DNA from 2 places in the Brucella sp. LJL56 genome. Region 2 is predicted to be linked to the other one. Evidence: riboswitches for the same ligand, from Rfam matches in the RefSeq annotation. Region 2 holds a riboswitch; the other holds the start of a gene.

Region 1 (6,900 bases), on a different contig from region 2:
TGAAGCCGAAGTCGCCTACCATCCGGAAGACGACGCGTGGGATGAAGCTCGCTCGCTTGTCGGGACGATTGAAAGTTCGGAACTGACAGACCCGCAAGTCGGCTCTGAGCGGCTGCTTTATCGCCTGTTCCATGAACGTGGCGTGCGTGTGTTCGAGTCTGTGCCCGTACTGGACGAGTGCTCGTGCTCACGGGAAAAAATTTCCGGTGTTTTGTCAGGCTTTACAGCCGAGGAAATTGCGGAAAGCGCGGACAACGGCAAAATTTCCGTGACCTGTGAATTCTGCTCGAAACGCTACGAGTTTGATCCGGCCGAATTCGGTAACTAATGGGCAAGTAAGTTTTTATATTAGGAATTTATCCCCACGAAAAGACAGGCGGTTAATCTTCACTGGTTAATTGTGGAGATACGATATGCCTGATATTTGGTTACCAGTTACCCAGCGGAATCTCGAGATTGAGGCCGGTAGCCCTCTCGATTTCTCAACGTTCCTATTGAATCCGGCGATTACCGAAGAGCGGCGGCTCATCGTTAATCAGGATGGTCACATCGCATTGCAGAGCAATCCGTCAGTTTCTTATCGGCTGCTCTGCGGTGCCATCAGCAATATTCCCGACAACGCGACAGCGGATAAAATGGCGGTCCAGTTGTGCCGCCATGGATATAACTGTGTTCGGTTTCATTTTCTCGACATTGCCTTGATGGAGGGACAGCTTCAGGATTTCGCATACCGGCAGGATATTCTTGATCGATTCCGCTACTATATGTCCGCTTTGAAGCAGAACGGCATCTACTGGATCGTAGATGGCCTTACATCCAATGGCGGTGCGTTGGGCGGCGTAACGGACCGCTGGGGAACGGAAGGCAGGCTGAAGTTGAAGACGCATGTTGAAAATGCGGCCTTCGGCCACTGGCTGCGCTTTCAAGTCGATATATTCGGTACAGTTAATCCTTACACCGGGCTTGTGCCTTTCGAAGACCCGGCAATGGCGGTTGTTATCCCGTTTAACGAAAATGGGCTGGTATTCAACTCGTGGGTTTACGCCAACGGCGACCTGCAAGCGCTGACGGAACTGAAACGACCATTCAATGCCTGGCTGAAGGAGCAGTATGTTACCACAGCGGCCTTGCAGGTTGCCTGGGGTGGCGAGTTGTTGGCGAGCGAGCAGATTGAAAACGCCACTGTCATACTACCTGCCAACCGCTACGCCGCATCCAGACGGCTGCGTGATTTTGCACGCTTTTGCATCTCGGTTGAAACCGAGACGGCAAAGAAAATGAGCGAATGCATTCATGCGATGGGCTTTAACGGTATCATCGCACCATATAACAACGGGTATGGTATCCAAACCATTCTTACGCGCCGCAATCAACAGGCTACGGCGATGAATACCTATCATGATCCAAACGACAATATGACAGGTCCGATCTTCCAGACCAGTTCGTTTGAAGGGGCAGTGGCTTATGTCCGGAATGCGGCTGCCACACGTCTGGCGGGAAAGCCATTCGTAGTGACAGAGTACGATCACGTTTTCTGGAACAAGCATCGCTACGAGGCCGGACTCGCAATGCCGGCTTACGCCGCTTTGCAGGATTGGGATATCCTGTGCCGCCACAGCAACGGAGCGCTTGTCCTTGGTTACGGCGGCAACGATTTTAACGAACAGTATATCCGTCCCTATAGAAATGCGCTCGATCCCGTTGCCCGTGCTGGCGAAACCTTGTCGGCACTGTTGTTCCGGCGTGAAGATGTTGCGAAGGCGTTCCATCAGGTGGTGGCGCAGATACAGGATGTCGGAAATCTGGTCGGGCTGGACATGCAGGAACCGGATGCGGTGACGATCATGTCGCTGATGTCGAGTCTCGCGCAAGGCGATGCCGCTCTTGTGCCAGGTGCTGTGTCGGTCAATTCGCCTCGCCAGATGAGCACTCGCGCGGACGCTATCACGTTCCTGCGTAACAACGATGTTCTGGCGGACGCAAATCCAAGTGATGCGGGGGCAGGCATTTACGTCAGCGATACCGAAGAGATTAGGCTTAATATCGTGGCGAAACAGATGCGGGTTGTCACGCAGCATACGGAAGCACTTGCATTCTCCCAGCTTGCACAGCCAGTACAACTCGGACAGCTTTGGGTCGGTTCGGCTTCCGGTGCTGGCTTGCTGGCGATTTCTTCGCTCGATGGCCAGACGGTAGCGGATAGTAGTAAGCTATTGCTGATCTTTACCACCGACGCACGTAATACCGACATGGTCTTTAGCGATAGTGAAGAGAAGACTGTCAGCAGCTTTGGTTCACTGCCAGTGCGGATCAAGGTTGGATACGTCTGGTTCAAACTACCGATCAACGCCCCTTGGCGTATTTCGCCGGTCGGGCTGGATGGCGTGGTCCAGCCTCCGGTTGTTATGGGAGACGGAACGGATGGGCTCAACGTTGAGTTATGGAATAATGCTTCCGTTTTGCCAAACCCGCCAGGACCAACCACGTACTTCCTAATCGAACGCGTTTGATTGCATCTATTCATCGGGCACCGGTTTGCGTGGCCTGATGAAGGTCCAATGCGCTTCCACGTGCGGGAGCGGCGGCGCGCAAAAATGCCAATGGATAGGACACGACAAAATGTCCCGCTCCCTTTGCTCTCCGTTAGAGAGCAAAGGGACGAAATTCTCAATTCAATGTACGTCGCAGGTCTGGCATATCAAGCGAGAAGGCGGGGATATCGACATCGAACAAGCTGCCGCCGTTCCCCTGCATCTGATAGCACCCCACCATAACGCCAGAAGTGGTCGTCAGTGGGCAGCCGGATGAATACTGAAATGAATCGCCTGGTTCAAGGGTTGGCTGTTCGCCAACCACGCCTGGTCCGCGCACTTCCTCGACATACCCATTCGCATCGGTAATCTGCCAGTAACGCGAACGCAACTGCACGGTTTCTGCGGAATTGTTGGCAATGGTTATGCGATAGCCCCAGACATAACGGTTTTCGTCGGGTTCGGACTGGTCTTCCAGATAGAAAGGTTCGACCGAAACTTCGATCCCCCGCGTTACCGCTCTGTACATGCACACCCGCCCTACATTCGCATCGGCCTTGGCACCTGCAATCTGGCGAAGCCGGATCGCAAAGATGCTTTTTTACTCAACGGTTCGTCGGTTCTGTTCATGGACGCCGTTATTCACCCCACCTATCGCTAAAGTTGCGGGAGAGGTCAACGATTCGGGTCGGTTAATATGCGGCAATTGCCGGAATGTTCCGGCAATTGCATCGTTTGAACCTTGGTTTGCAGCCTAAAAGCCACAATATCGAGAAGCGAGATTTTAGCGAGCGACCTTCAAGGCTGCTTCGACGTCTTCCACGAGATCGTCGGTATCTTCAAGGCCGAGCGAGATTCGCAGCAGACCGTCCGAAATACCGAGTTCAGCTTTCGCCTCGTCGCTAAGGTTCTTGTGCGTTGTGGTTGCCGGGTGAGTAATAAGGCTTTTTGCGTCACCCAGATTGTTGGAGATGCTGAAAACCTGCAAAGCGTTCTGGAACTTGAATGCAGCCTCCTTACCACCTTCCAGTTCCAGCGCAATGAGTGTCGAACCGCCCGTCATCTGCTTGGCGATAACGTCGGCTTGCGGATGATCTGCCCGTCCCGGGTAGATCACGCGCTTCACGCCCGGCTTGCCAGCGAGGAAGTCGGCAACCGCAGTTGCGGACAGCGTTTGCTGGCGTACGCGTACGGACAGCGTTTCAAGGCCCTTCAGCATGATCCACGCATTGAACGGGCTGAGGCCAGGACCTGTATGACGGAAGTAATCCTGCAGGGTGTTTTCAATCCACTCACGATCAGAAAGGACGACGCCTCCAAGGCAGCGTCCCTGACCATCGATATGTTTGGTTGCAGAATAAACGACGATATGTGCACCCAGCTCCAGAGGCTTCTGGAAAAGCGGTGTGGCGAAAACATTGTCGACGATCAGCTTGGCGCCCGCTTCATCGGCAACCTGTGCAACGGCAGCAATGTCGATGATTTCGAGCGTCGGATTGGATGGGCTTTCAAGGAACATGACCTTGGTGTTCGGGCGAACAGCCGCTTTCCAGTTTTCAACAGCGGAGCCGTCGATGATCGAAATCTCAACGCCATATTTCGGCAAGATCGTCTCGACGATGTAGCGACAGGAACCGAAGACAGCGCGGGCGGAAATCACGTGATCGCCCGCCTGCACCTGACACAGGATGGCGGCTGCGACCGCCGCCATGCCGGATGCGGTGGCGCGGGCTTCTTCAGCGCCTTCCAGCGCGCACATGCGCTTTTCGAACATATCCGTGGTCGGGTTGGCGTAGCGCGAATAGATGAAACCCGGATCCTCACCCTTGAAACGCGCTTCGGCGGCTTCGGCATTGGGATAAAGGAAGCCCTGCGTCAGAAACATCGCTTCCGACATTTCGGCAAATCCGGAACGCAGCGATCCGGCATGCACAAGTTCGGTTGCAGGGCGAAATTTGCGGGTATTCTCAGTCGTCATTTTTCCAACCTGTCGAAAGCTGGTCGGCCGGGGCAGGATAGTCGAGCCTCGGCGGCCAATAAAAAACCGGCCTTGCGAAAACGCAAAAGGCCGGTAACGAACCGCGGCCTTTTTTAGCGAATTCTTTAACGTGGCTGCAAGCCGGCCGGCCAAATCACCACGGAACACTTTTCCATTATGCCTGTTGAGTAGAGCCGTCAATGCCGAAACCGTCTCATTTCGGGAAAAGTACATCCCGTGCGTCTCGACAATGCTCGGATTCCTGCGGAAAACCCGGTTTCAAGCTGCTCCAAGGGTTGGCATTGACGCTGCGACCGGTCAATGGTCTTTGTCAAGCAATGCTGCAGCATCGTGCTTTCCAAAAATCGGAACCGATTTTTGGAAAGCACGATGCGTAGATTCAAAAAGTTAGAGCGACCTTTGTGCATCCAAATGGACGCACGGCGCTCTGGGCTACGGAGTGTCGGGTTGATGATGCAGAAAGATGCTGGAATTCTGGCGGATGCGGATATTTCCGCGCTGTTTGAAAGCGGTTTGCTGGCGTCTACACGCCCCCTTGATCCCGATCAGATACAGCCTGCAAGCCTCGATCTGAGGCTTGGTGCAAAAGCTTATCGTGTTCGCGCCTCCTTCATGCCGGGGCCGGGCACGCCGGTGCTCGATAAGCTGGAACGCCTGAAGCTGCACGAGATCGACCTGAGCGCCGGTGCAGTTCTGGAAACGGGCTGCGTTTATATTGTTCCGCTCCTCGAAAGTCTGGCCCTTTCGCCCGACCTTTCTGCCTCCGCAAATCCGAAAAGTTCAACGGGCCGTCTGGATATCTTCACCCGCGTCATTGCGGACGGGGCGCAGGAATTCGACAAGGTGCCTGCCGGATATAATGGCCCGCTTTATCTGGAAGTCAGCCCGCGCACATTCCCGATCGTCGTGCGTACGGGTTCGCGCCTGTCGCAGATACGCTTCCGCAAGGGGCGCGCCCAGCTTGATGAAGCCGAACTCGCTGCACTGCATAATACCGAAACGCTGGTTGCGGCCGAGATGCCGAATATCTCCGGTGGCGGCATCGCCCTTTCGGTTGATCTTTCGGGCGGTCCTGACAGGCTGATCGGTTACCGTGGCAAGCACCATACGGCCGTGGTCGATGTGGACAAGCGTGCCGCGCACGACATTCTTGATTTCTGGGAACCGATCTATGACCGGGGAGCGCGTGAACTCGTGCTCGATCCGGATGAATTTTATATCCTCGTGTCACGTGAGGCCGTACATGTTCCGCCGCTTTACGCGGCTGAAATGACGCCGTTCGATCCACTGGTTGGCGAGTTCCGGGTTCACTACGCAGGCTTCTTCGATCCGGGCTTTGGACATAGCGCTGCAGGTGGAACCGGCAGTCGCGCAGTTCTGGAAGTCCGCAGCCACGAAGTTCCGTTCATACTCGAGCATGGACAGATCGTTGGGCGCCTCATTTACGAGCACATGATGCATCGCCCTTCGGCGCTTTACGGCGTCGATCTGGGCTCCAACTATCAGGCGCAGCAGTTGAAGCTTTCCAAGCATTTTCGTTGACTATATCAGCCTCCTCCAAGCAGATATAGTTTAGGGCGGAGGAGAGCGACCTAAGTGACCAATGGAATTGAACGGGATCAGGTCAAGAAGCTGCAAGCGGCAACGGATGTCCCGCAACGCAGGCTATCGGTCGGTATTGTTGCGCTGCCGGGCTTTACGCTGAGTGCACTGAGCCTTTTCCTCGATCCTTTTCGCCTTGCTGCGGATGATCGCGACAAGAGCCGTCAGATACGCTGCGCGTGGAAAATCTGCACGCTCTCAGGAGATCCTGTCACGTCCAGTTCCGGTATGGTGATCGAGCCAACCGCTCCTATTGGCGAACTCGACGATTGTGATTACGTCGCAGTTGTGGGTGGATTGCTCGCGCAATATCGGCCACGACAACAGGCATTGGTCGATCTTATCAAGCGCGCCGATCGACGCGGGAAGACCGTGGTTGGCCTTTGCACGGCTGCCTTTCTGCTGGCGGAAGCCAATCTTCTCCCGGATCGCAATTGCTGTGTGAGCTGGTTCCATCGCGACGACTTCCTGGAGCTTTTTGACGGTTATAGTGCCGATACGACCAGCCTGTTTCATCGTAGCGGAAGGCATTTCACCTGTGCGGGCGGGTTAGGTACGGCATCGCTGGCGCTTTCCATCATACAGAACGAGATTTCCGAGGAACTGGCGCGCAAGAGCGCATCCATTCTTATGATTCCCTATGAGCTTGTGCGTTCCGAGCAGCCCGCCCTGAGCTTCAACGGCGTGCGCTCGCCGATGATCCGCAAGGCAATCCGTATTTTCGAAGAAACGCTGGAAGACCCTGTACCGATGATCGATGTCGCGCGT
Region 2 (6,900 bases):
TCGACTGGCAATTAGCTCGGAAAGAGCGTTGCAGCCCACTTGTTTTGCGTTACGGGTGCTCATGCGTTCTTCGGTTGTATCAGTCATTGCCCTTGCCTGCGCCGCTTTGACGGGCTGTACGTCAAGTTCCGGCATCGACAGCATCATGCTCCAGTCGAAGACCTCGGCTGAGACCACGAGTTCGGTCGCTCGCCCGGTCCCGCCCGCTCCCTTGAGCGAAATGGCAAGCGCACCGCAGCCAATGCCGGTATCCCAGCAGGAAGAAGTTTTGGCCTGGGCCGGCCCCATACCTGATGCGGGCCCGTTCAAGGCGGAACCACCTGCGCCCATCACGCCACAGCCACAGCTACAAGAACGACCACAGGCGCGCATCTCGGTTCCAAAGCCCGAAGTCGCAGCCTATCCGCCAGTGCGTCTTGCACCGCAAGAACGGTCGAAAATCTACAGTCATCGTTTCCGTGATGCGAAACCGATCAATTTTGGACGCTCTTCTCCGCGCAAGCTGGCAGTGCACGGCGTAGACGTATCTCGCTGGCAGGGCGATATCGACTGGGTAAAATTGCGCACGCAAGGGGCAAACTTCGCCTATATCAAGGCAACCGATGGTGGTGACCATCTTGATCCTAAGTTCCGCGAGAACTGGCGCGGGGCGAAAGCGGCGGGTATCAAGCGCGGCGCATACCATTTCTTCTACTGGTGTCGCGTAGCAAGCCAGCAGGCTGACTGGTTCATCCGCAACGTTCCGAAGGAAGCCGACGCGCTTCCACCTGTCATCGATGTCGAATGGAACGGCGATTCCTCCTGCAAGAGACGGCCTTCTCCGGCGCAGGTACGGGAAAAAATGCAGGTCTTTATGGACAGGCTGGAGCAGCATTACGGCAAGCGGCCAATCATCTATACCGCACCGGATTTCTACGATGACAATCTGAAAGGCGCCTTCACCAATTATCCATTCTGGCTGCGTGCCGTCGCCCAGCATCCATCCAAGGTCTATCCGGGTCGCCCGTGGACCTTCTGGCAGTATTCAGGATCAGGGCTGTCACAGGGCGTGAATGAAAAAATCGACCTGAATGTCTTCCACGGCTCCGAAGACGATTGGCACAGATGGCTGGCGCGCGCCGCCAGCTAGAGCATTTCCAGCTTAAATTGAATCATTGGAATGATCTAATTCTTTGTTTTTACACGTATCTCATCCGAAAATCGTTTCACATTTTTCGGGATGCGCTCTAATCGCTTGCGGAACTGGCCACCGGCCAGTTTGAGTGTTATGAGGTCATATCAGGGATAACCGAAGCTTTGCCTCGAAACCCGGCATGCAACATCGCCATGCCGGGCCATTTGCTGCCCGCATGGTGTTACCATGAAAGGGAATGGCAAGTATGGACGTTCGGCTATTCGTGTTGGCGCTGGCAACCTTCGTTACTGGCACCGCGGAGAATATCATCGTTGGCATTCTTCCGGGCATCGCCCGCGGTTTGAATGTTTCAGTCAGTGCCGCCGGGCAACTGACTTCTGTTTTCTCGATTACCTTTGCTCTGACTGCACCACTGGCACTCATCCTCACGGCGCGGTTTGAGCGAAAAACCATTCTGATCAGTGCACTGACCGTTTTCATTGCAAGCAATATCATCGCATGCATCAGCCCCAACTATCTCATCCTGTTTGCCGCTCGTATGTGCATGGCTGCTGCAAGCGCAGTCGTCTGTCTGATTGCCACAATGCTGGCAACCGAACTGGTCAGCCCTGCGATGCGCGGACGCGCCATTGGAATCATATTCATGGGCATCAGCGGATCGATGGTGGCAGGCGTTCCAGCAGGAATGATCGTCAACGATTGGCTGGGCTGGCGCACAGTATTCTTCTGTCTGGCATTGATGGCAGCTTTGGCTCTGCTTCTATCATCAGCTTCACTGTCCCAAGCCGGATGCAGTCTGGGCGGTGTACCGCCCTACAAACCTCATCTGAAATCATTCCGGCTGGTGTCAGCGCAACTTGTTTCCATCCTTATGATCGGCGGTCATTTCGCATTATTCGCCTATCTCTCGCCATACCTTCTGGAAGCAGTGCAAATCTCTTCCCAAAACGTTATCTGGGCAATGGTGGCCTTCGGTGTAGCTGGAATGACCGGAGGATATCTGGGAGGGTTGCTTGTTGACAAACTGTCACCGCGGCTGGCTCTCGTGCTGACGCCACTTTTCTATCTGACGGCCCTGGCGGCGATACCGCTCACGACTGGGTCCAGCACTATTTTCGGCGCGGTACTGATGATCTGGGCCTGCATCAGTTGGATGATATCGCCCGTCGTTCAGAGCTTTCTCATCACAACCGATCCAGCAACCGCAGATGCAGGTGTCGGGATCAATCTGTCAGCCATGCACATAGGCGTCGCGCTTGGCACCGCGACAGGTGGGCTTGCACTGCAACGCTTGCCCCTGCAAGCCCTGCCCTGGATCGGGTGTTTTCCAGTCGCGCTTTCGCTGTTGTGCGCTCTCAACGCTTCCCGATATTTTCCAGGTCGTAGGACGTCGATTGATACATCTCGTTGATCCAGTTTCCGAAAAGAAGATGCGCGTGGCTGCGCCAGCGATTTTCCGGCTGGCGCGTCGCGTCGTCACCGGGAAAATAATTCGCCGGAACCTTCGTTTCAGGCTGAGCCTGAATGTCACGGAAATACTCATCCGCAAGCGATGTAGTGTCATATTCCACGTGATTGAACATGTGTAGCGAGCGATGACGGGGGTCATCAAGCAGGCAAAGCCCCGTCTCTGGACTATCGACTAGCACTTTCAGATCACTATTGGCCGGAATGTCGCTTTTGCGCACTTCAGTCCAGCGCGAAACCGGGATCTTGAAATCATCCGAAAACCCGCGAAGGTAGGGCGATGACGGTGCAAGGTTGCGTTGGCTATAGACGCCTGATGCCTTACCCGGCAGTTCGTACTTGCCCATGCCATGGAAATGATGAACAGCGGCTTGCGCGGCCCAGCATATATTCAGAGTCCGGTGTACATGGGTCTGCGTCCAGTTGAAGACACGCTGCATTTCGTCCCAGTAGGTGACTTCCTCAAATTCGAGACGTTCGACCGGAGCCCCTGTGATGACAAAGCCGTCAAATCGCTGGTCCTGCACCTCTTCCCACGGCTGATAGAAGGATAGCATGTGATCAGCAGGCGTGTGGCGTGCCACATGATTGGTGATACGAACAAGGGTCAGCTCGACCTGCAGCGGGGTTGCTCCGAGAAGGCGAGCAATCTGCGTCTCGGTGGTAACCTTGTTGGGCATTAGGTTGAGCAGGCCGATCTTCAGCGGACGAATATCCTGACGAACGGCATCTGCTTCGCGCATGACCATAACGCCCTCGGCCTGGAGAACACTGGTTGCTGGCAGATCATCAGGAATTTTAATCGGCATGTCGCGTCGGTCCCTAGTTTATGCTGGAGATGACGCGAGTGGCTTTATCCGTATATTTGCCGGTTTGGCCACATCCTCTCTTTACAGAGAGTACCACCTTGCCCGGAGAGGCAGGTTGGCGTTGGGCGTCTCCCCAACTCTTGATGTGATGTCACTTCTACTCAAACTCTTTCAGAGTGGCAATAGGGTTTGAGTGTCACCTTAAAGTGTATGAGAAACTTCCGCTTCGCGAACCAAACGGTTCGTGGATTTTACACTCACAGACACCCTGAATTTGGAATAAACGCCCTTTTTAAATGCTTTCGATTGCGACTTTCAAAGCGCTTACGCGCTGGGCCGATGTCCGAAATGACTGTTCGACAGCAAAACCGAAGGCGATAGCGCGAAAATCCTTCTCTTCGAGCGGGACGCGGCACGAAGCATGAACTTCTGTCGCGCCAGTCGCTTCAATTATTCGGCCCACATTCTCAGCGTTGACACCGCTGCCGGGCATGATGCTGATGCGCCCGCGAGCAATTCCAGTCAGCCGCTGCAAATTATCCAGCCCCTCTTCCGCAGTTTGTGACAGGCCGGACGTCAGGATGCGCTCGCAACCAAGTGCAATTGCCTGCTGTAGTGCAACCGTCATATCTGGAACCAGATCGAAAGCGCGGTGAAGCGTCGTTCCAAGACCTTTTGCCTCCGCAAGCAGTCTTTCCAGCATAGTAACATCCAGTGAACCATCATTCAGCGAAGCGCCGACAACGACACCAGTCAAACCAGCACTTCTGGCGTTGCCTATGTCGGACACCATTACGGCCTCATCTTCAGTCGAAAAGCGGAAGTTGCCCGCGCGCGGTCTGATCATTGCGTAAACTGGGATCGGTGCTTTCGAGGCAAGCTCCATCAAAGTCTGTGAGGGCGTCAATCCACCCAGTTCAAGCGCAGAACAGAGCTCGATGCGATCTGCACCGCCTTCGATTGCCAACCGCAACCCTTCAGCGCTATCTACGCAGACTTCAAGTAACATACTCACGTCTGATGCCCCAATATCGCTGCCCCCACCAAACCGCCATCGCTGCCGAATATACCTGGAACGACTAACGGCCTGTCAGTTTTTCGCAGAATTCTGGCTCTCACCGCCGTGTCAAGCGCCGAAACCAACTCCGAAGCGGTAGCAAGCCCGCCGCCTACCGGAATGATCGACGTACCGGTTACGTTGACGACTGCGGCGAGCGGATCGGCCACCAGTTGAAGATAGGCGGCAATTGTCCGTCTTGCCTCCTGACGACCTTCCAGCCATTCCCGCAGGACTCTATGGCTGCTCGCTTCGATACCATTCAGAAACTGGTGTAGTCTCTCGATCCCGCGTGCGCCACCAATCGTATCGACACAACCACTTTGCCCGCAACCACAACTGAAGCGTGGGACCAGCACAGTTTGTCCGTCGATTTCTACACAGGTGTTGAGGATCGGGCCGTGCCCCCATTCGCCGGTCAAGCCGCCTTTACCACGAACCAACCGACCATCGACAACAAGCCCGCCGCCAACACCAGTACCCAACACTATGCAGAAAACAATCTCATGTCCTTTTCCAGCACCTTCGATTGCCTCGGCGAGGGCCAGACAATCGGCATCGTTGGCGGCGATCACCTGTCGCTGCAATCGCTCGCCGAGTTCGAAGCTTAGCCTGTGATCGGTGATGCAAGGGATATTGGCAGAGAAAGCGGTACTTGTATCCGGATCAACCAATCCGGCAATGGAAAGCGCTAGTGGCCCTTCGTCGTTCGATGCATGAATACGAAGCGCTGTTTCCAATGCGCCCCCGAATTCTTCCCAACTGTTTGCTGATGTCGGCAGTTTTTCAAGAAGCTCGATACTTCCTGGATGTGTTGAACGCGCCAGCCGGATGAAGGATCCGCCAACATCTGCGGCGAACACAGTTCCAGCCCGTTGAGACTGACGCATCCTTCTGTCGTGCATGATCAATCTTCCGCCGATACGTTTCGATGTTCCATTCAATCATCGCAAATGTATCGGCAGTCAATCGCGCAGCGCAATCTATTCTACGGTTTCGGCGCTACAAGCGAGATGTTCACGCCTTGCGGGTCCTTGCATTGAACAACCCATTCGCCATTCGGCACTTCCATCGGCTCTTGCAAGACCGCTCCGCCCAGAGACTTGACCTTGCTGGCAGCATCTTTGACGCCATTGACCATGAAGTAGAAACCCCAACCTACATGGGTACCGGGAGGTGCGGTCATGATGCCGCCGTGATCGGCGCCATCGACACTAAACACCTTGTAGTTTCCCATGGGCCCCATGTCGAAGTCGCGTGAGAGCTTCCAGCCAAATACTTTCTCGTAGAAGGGAAATACCGTCTCGCAATTCTGGGCGTATAGTTCATGCCAGCCCGGATGTCCCGGTTTACGCGAACCAAAGTCGGCCGGTGGCGGCATGTCGTCCTTCGGCTCAAAGAGTGCAAAGACGCCACCTTGTGGGTCCGAAACAATCGCGAACCGTCCGATGTCCGGAATATCCTGCGCGGCCCTTAAAACCTTGCCGCCTTCTGCCTCGACTTTCCGGGAATATTCATCGGCATTTGTCACACCGACATAACCGATCCAGCCGGGTTCACCTCCACAATCCTCTTTTGGCATATCCGCCATCGACATCATGCCGGCGATCATGCATCCGGGCACTTCGAACAGTGTATACTTCATGCCGGGGACTCCGGCATCTCTCGCTGTCCAGCCGACAACTTTCGTATAAAAGTCCTGCGCGTTATCAGCGTCTGTCGTCATAAGTTCGTACCAGACGAACGGAGAAGAACCGTTTTTCATTGAATGTACTCCCTTGGATTTTGTTTCGCGTTCGAACGATCAGCCGCAGCAGCTATGTTTGGAAGCCTGCGCCTCATATTCATCGTGCCGCTTGACGAAATGCATCGTGCCATTTTCATTCCGCCCCTTGGGCGCGCGGTCGAGGATCATCAGAGTGCCGATCCATTCTTCAATGCCGCGTGCATAGCTGGAATAGGTATGATAGATCGCGCCGTTTTCATCCTTGTAAAAAGCGCTCATGCCGGGCAGCTCATCGAAAGCATCTTCTGCCGCCAGCTTTTCGAAGTTGTAGAAAACACGATTGTTCTCGAGTTCATCCTTCGTAAAGGAGACGTGGTAATCGAAATTGAAGTCGCTGCCTTCTGACGAAACCCAGGGGAAGTGCCAACCCATCCGCTTCTTGTAAGCTTCCAGCTTTGCCAGCGGTCCGCGCGAAACGGCGGCGAGCGTGACGTCGTGATTATTGAGATGTGTCACGGCGCCATCAAGATTATCGGCCAGGAACGAACATCCTGTGCAACCTTGATCCCAGTCGGGTCCGAACATGAAATGATAGATCAGCAACTGGCTGCGCCCGTCGAACAGGTCAGAAAGTGTTTTCCGTCCCGAAGGCGTATCGAATGTATAGTCTTTATCAACCTTCACCCACGGCAGAGCCTGCCGCTCA

What was found. Region 2 has a riboswitch for S-adenosylmethionine ahead of ACYSN1_RS15990 (homoserine O-succinyltransferase). Riboswitches for the same ligand answer to the same signal wherever they lie in the genome.
Region 1: linked by a shared signal. The riboswitch ahead of ACYSN1_RS05265 (O-succinylhomoserine sulfhydrylase) and the one ahead of ACYSN1_RS15990 (homoserine O-succinyltransferase) in region 2 are both predicted to bind S-adenosylmethionine.

What each region holds. Positions count from the first base shown of each region.
Region 1 is NZ_JBTXLQ010000001.1:1,067,136-1,074,035, reverse strand. It holds gene ACYSN1_RS05280 (Hsp33 family molecular chaperone) at 1-328, shown strand, start outside; gene ACYSN1_RS05275 (glycoside hydrolase) at 414-2,510, shown strand; gene apaG (Co2+/Mg2+ efflux protein ApaG) at 2,668-3,060, opposite strand; gene ACYSN1_RS05265 (O-succinylhomoserine sulfhydrylase) at 3,316-4,509, opposite strand; SAM riboswitch at 4,601-4,680, opposite strand; gene ACYSN1_RS05260 (2'-deoxycytidine 5'-triphosphate deaminase) at 4,981-6,072, shown strand; gene ACYSN1_RS05255 (GlxA family transcriptional regulator) at 6,127-6,900, shown strand, end outside.
Region 2 is NZ_JBTXLQ010000005.1:8,672-15,571, forward strand. It holds gene ACYSN1_RS15980 (glycoside hydrolase family 25 protein) at 62-1,129, shown strand; gene ACYSN1_RS15985 (MFS transporter) at 1,380-2,546, shown strand; gene ACYSN1_RS15990 (homoserine O-succinyltransferase) at 2,491-3,411, opposite strand; SAM-I-IV-variant riboswitch at 3,454-3,563, opposite strand; gene ACYSN1_RS15995 (copper homeostasis protein CutC) at 3,704-4,426, opposite strand; gene ACYSN1_RS16000 (ROK family protein) at 4,423-5,373, opposite strand; gene ACYSN1_RS16005 (VOC family protein) at 5,457-6,233, opposite strand; gene ACYSN1_RS16010 (DUF899 domain-containing protein) at 6,273-6,900, opposite strand, start outside.